Regions from separate parts of the Devosia sp. A449 genome, predicted to be linked through region 2. Evidence: predicted binding sites of a transcription regulator. Region 2 holds the regulator's gene; the other holds the start of a gene.
The links. Region 2 encodes PhoB, which activates phosphate uptake and scavenging genes when phosphate is short. Its sites were predicted from a motif close to TGTCATNNANCTGTCAT; they were not measured.
Positions count from the first base shown of each region.

Region 1: the regulator PhoB is predicted to act here: its motif matches at 860-876, upstream of ACX3OW_RS13380 (alpha-D-ribose 1-methylphosphonate 5-triphosphate diphosphatase).

Region 1 covers NZ_JBTMWU010000004.1:192,064-194,264, forward strand. The annotation lists gene ACX3OW_RS13375 (TIM barrel protein) at 1-775, opposite strand, end outside; gene ACX3OW_RS13380 (alpha-D-ribose 1-methylphosphonate 5-triphosphate diphosphatase) at 939-2,078, shown strand; gene phnN (phosphonate metabolism protein/1,5-bisphosphokinase (PRPP-forming) PhnN) at 2,075-2,201, shown strand, end outside.
Region 2 covers NZ_JBTMWU010000003.1:637,623-639,823, forward strand. The annotation lists gene ACX3OW_RS12340 (MFS transporter) at 1-479, shown strand, start outside; gene phoB (phosphate regulon transcriptional regulator PhoB) at 647-1,348, opposite strand; gene phoU (phosphate signaling complex protein PhoU) at 1,498-2,201, opposite strand, start outside.

The DNA of each region.
Region 1 (2,201 bases), on a different contig from region 2:
CAAAAATCCCATCCCAGTCGATATCGCCCCAGCCCAGCGGCAGATGCAGGTCGCCAATGCCCATGGCGACGTTTTCGGCCTGATGATAGGGCACATAAAACCCCTGCGGCCGGCCAAAACTGTCATGCACATGCAGATGCCCGGTCACCGGCGCCATGGCCGCAATCTGCTGGCGGAAGTCGAGCCCGCGATAGGTCGATTCAATATAGGCGTGGCTGAAATCAATCAGCCCCACCAGATTGGGATGGTTCACCGCCCGCACCGTGTCGGCCACTTCGGCCGGCGTCTGCCGGTATTGCCCCGGCGCGGTGCTAAAAATGTTCTCCAGCGCCACGCGAATGCCATAGGGGCGGCAGAATTCGGCCAGTTCGCCCAGCGCCTCGCGCTCGCGCTGGTCGGCGCCCGGGCGGTGGTGCCACTGGTCGGCGCGCAATTCCCCGCTATGCTGCACCAGGATGCGGGCATCGATCCGGTCGCAGATTTCGGCCAGCGCCTTGGCCGCCGCCATCTGGTAGGGCAGGGTGTCCGGGTCCATGAAATTGGACGACACCAATCCATGCACTGTGTAGCGAAAATCGAATTGCCTGGTCATCGCGACCAGCCGATTGAGCCGCTCGGGCAGGATGCGGCCGCCGGCGATCAGATCGACCCCGGTGAGCCCGAGTTCCACCGTATCGGTGCCGATCTCGGCCAGCCGCCGCAGGTCGGCTTCGAGGCTGAACAGCTCGCCATCCTCGGAATCGGCATTGAACCCGGTGGCGACGATATTGCTCATGGCTGGTCCCCAAATCATGCCGGCTTGTTCTCGCCGCTGTGCATGACGATAATACGACCCTTGTCGGCGGGATAGATCGACTGTGGTCGCCAAACTGTCATGAAGTTCGGCTAGCGCAGGCCCCAACATGCCAGGCTTACGAACGCAGGATCGGCTTATCGTTATGAACACCGTCGCTCTCGGGGAACTTGTCCTCACCAATGCCCGGATCGTGCTCGCCAATGAGGTGCTGGAAGGCTCCGTGCGGGTCGATGGCGGCCTCATCACCGATGTTGGCGCGCCCAGCCGCTCCGGCGTCGATCTCGACGGGGATTATTTGATCCCGGGTCTGGTCGAACTGCACACCGACCACCTCGAAACCCATTATGCCCCGCGCCCCAAAGTGCGCTGGAACCCGGTCGCCGCCGTGCAGGCGCATGACGCCCAGATCGCCGCCTCCGGCATCACCACCGTGCTCGATGCGATCCGCGTCGGGCTCGACGAAAATTCCGATATGGGCGCCGCCGAAATGCTGACGCTGGCCAATGCCATCGCCGCCGGCACCAAAGCCGGCCGCCTGCGCGCCGAGCACCATATCCATCTGCGCTGCGAAGTCTCCGCCCCAGATTGCCTCGAAAGCTTCCTGCTGCTCAAGGACGATCCGCAGGTCCGTCTGGCCTCGCTGATGGACCACGCCCCCGGCCAGCGCCAGTTCGCCAGCATGGATGCCTACAAGACCTATTATCAGGGCAAGCTGAAGATGAGCGACGCCGCGCTCGCCGACTTTTCCGAGCGCCGCATTGCCGAATCGACCGCTCACGCCGGCCCGCATCGCCGCGCCATCGCCGCCGCCTGCCACGAGCTGGGCATCGTGCTGGCCAGCCATGACGACGCCACCCGCGACCATGTCGAGGAAGCTCTGGCCCTGGGCATCGACGTCGCCGAATTCCCCACCACGCTCGAAGCGGCCAAGGCCTCGCGCCAGGCCGGCATGGCGATCCTGATGGGCGGCCCCAATGTGGTGCGCGGCGGCTCCCACTCGGGCAATGTCTCGGCGCGGGCACTGGCGGAAGCCGATCTGCTCGATATCCTGTCCTCGGATTACATCCCCTTCTCGATGCTGCAGGGGGCCTTCGCGCTCACCGACACGATGGACCTGTTCAAGGCCATCCAGCTGGTCACCAAGCGCCCGGCCGAAGCGGCCGGTTTCCATGACCGGGGCGAAATCGCCATCGGCAAGCGCGCCGACTTCGTGCATGTGCGCGTCGAGGATGGTATCCCCATCGTGCGGACAGTGTGGCGTCAGGGCCAGCGAGTGATATGAGCGGAAAATTTGTTGCCGTTGTCGGGCCGAGCGGCGTCGGCAAGGACAGCCTGATCGGTTACGCCCGCGAGCGGCTGGAACACACCGGCCGCGTCGTCTTCGTCCGCCGCGTCGTCACCCGCC
Region 2 (2,201 bases):
CGAGCCTGGTGCTGCTGGTGTGTGGGCTGGTCGGGTTCCGGCTGCCGCTGCCGGAGTTCAATTCGCGGGACCTCAACCCGCTCGACACCTTCAATGAGCCGGTCCTGAAACTCGATATGCGACCGCGCAGCGGGCCGATCATGGTGATGATCGATTATCGCATCGCCCAGGAAGACATTCCGCGCCTGCTCTCGCTGATGGCGGCGCGGCGCCGCATCCGTATCCGCGACGGGGCCAGGCAATGGGCGCTGCTGCGCGATCTTGAACATCCCGATATCTGGACCGAGTCCTATCACGTGCCGACCTGGATCGACTATGTGCGGCACAATCTGCGGCGCACCAAGGCGGATGCGGAGAATAGCGAGCAGCTGCGGGCGCTGCATCGGGGGACCGAGCCGCCGAAGGTGCATCGGCTGATCGAACGGCAGACGGTGCCGCTGAGCGATGATACGCCGTTAAGGGATATTCCGGAGGTTTGAGGGGGCACCCCTCAGACGTGTAGAGATTTGGCCCACCCACGATGTCACCCCGGCCTTGAGCCGGGGCCCAGCCTGAAATGGAACCGGTGGCTGGATCTCAGGATGGGTCCCGGCTCAAGACCGGGATGACACCGCGTTTTGGGGTGGGATGGTGCTCACCCGTGGGTTTACGCCACCTGGGCGAAGCGTTCGTCGAAGGCGTAGCCGGCGCCGCGGACGGTGCGGATCGGGTCGGTGTCCTTGCCGCGATTGATGGCGCGGCGGAGGCGGCCGATATGCACGTCGACGGTGCGCTCATCAACATAGACGTCATTGCCCCAGACGCCATCGAGCAATTGTTCACGCGAATAGACGCGGCCGGGGTGGCGCATCAGATATTCGAGCAGGCGATATTCGGTGGGGCCGAGATGGACGTCGCGGCTGGCGCGGCGGACGCGGTGGGTGGTGCGGTCGAGTTCGAGATCACCAACCTTGAGCGCAGCAGTAACCAGATTGGGATTGGCGCGGCGCAACAGCGCGTGGATGCGGGCCATCAGTTCGGGGACCGAGAAGGGCTTGACCACATAGTCGTCGGCCCCGGTGGCGAGGCCCCGGACGCGCTCTTCTTCCTCGCCGCGGGCGGTGAGCATGATGATCGGCACGCGGGCGGTTTCCTCGCGGGCGCGGAAGCGTCGGCACAGTTCGATGCCGGAGATTTCGGGCAGCATCCAATCGAGCAGGATCAGGTCGGGCAGCTTGTCCTGGACCGCCTGCTGGGCCTCGTCGCCGGTTTCGGCGGTGACGACGGCAAAGCCTTCGGCTTCCAGATTATAGCGCAGCAGGATGGCGATATCGCCTTCGTCTTCGACAACGAGAATGGTGGCGGGCATGGGGGGCTCCCCTTGGGCCGGCGCGCCGGCGTTCGATTTGTATCTCCCTCCCCCTTGAGGGGAGGGCTGGGGAGGGGGTGGTTTGGCGGGTCACTGATGGACCCCCACCCCCGACCCCTCCCCTCAAGGGGGAGGGGAGGAAAGGCCGATCAGGCCTTGAGCTGGGTGCGTTGCAGTTCCTGGACTTCGCTGGTGAGCTGCTTGCCGGTCTGCAGGTAATAGGCGCGCTCGGCGATGTTGGTGGCGTGGTCGCCGATGCGTTCGAGGTTTTTGGCGCAGAACAGCAGATGGGTGCAGGGCGTGATGTTGCGCGGGTCTTCCATCATGTAGGTCAGCAGCTCACGGAACAAAGACGTGTGCATGGCATCGACCTCGTCGTCGCGGTTGCACACTTCGATGGCGGCGGCGGCGTCGCGGCTGGCATAGGCGTCCAGCGCATCCTTGATCTGGCGCAGCACCAAGGCCGTCATGTTCTTGACGCCGTTATAGAAGCTGGGCTGCAGATTGAGGCCTTCGAGCTTGAGCGAGCGGCGGGCCAACTGCTTGGCCATGTCGCCGACGCGTTCGAGGTCATTGGCGACGTGGATGGAAGTGATGATGGCGCGCAGGTCGGACGCCATGGGCTGGCGGCGGGCGATCATCGAGACGGCCATTTCGTCGATCTGGCGCTGCATGTCGTCAATGCGCTGATCGGCGATGATGGTGAGGTCGGCCAGCTCGCGGTCGAGCTTGAGCAGGGCCTTGGTGCCGTTCTCGATGGCGACTTCAACCTGGCCGCCCATCTCGGCGATGGATTGGGCCAGTTGCGTCAGCTCGTCGCTATAGGCGGTAACGATATGGTCGGTGCCAGTCG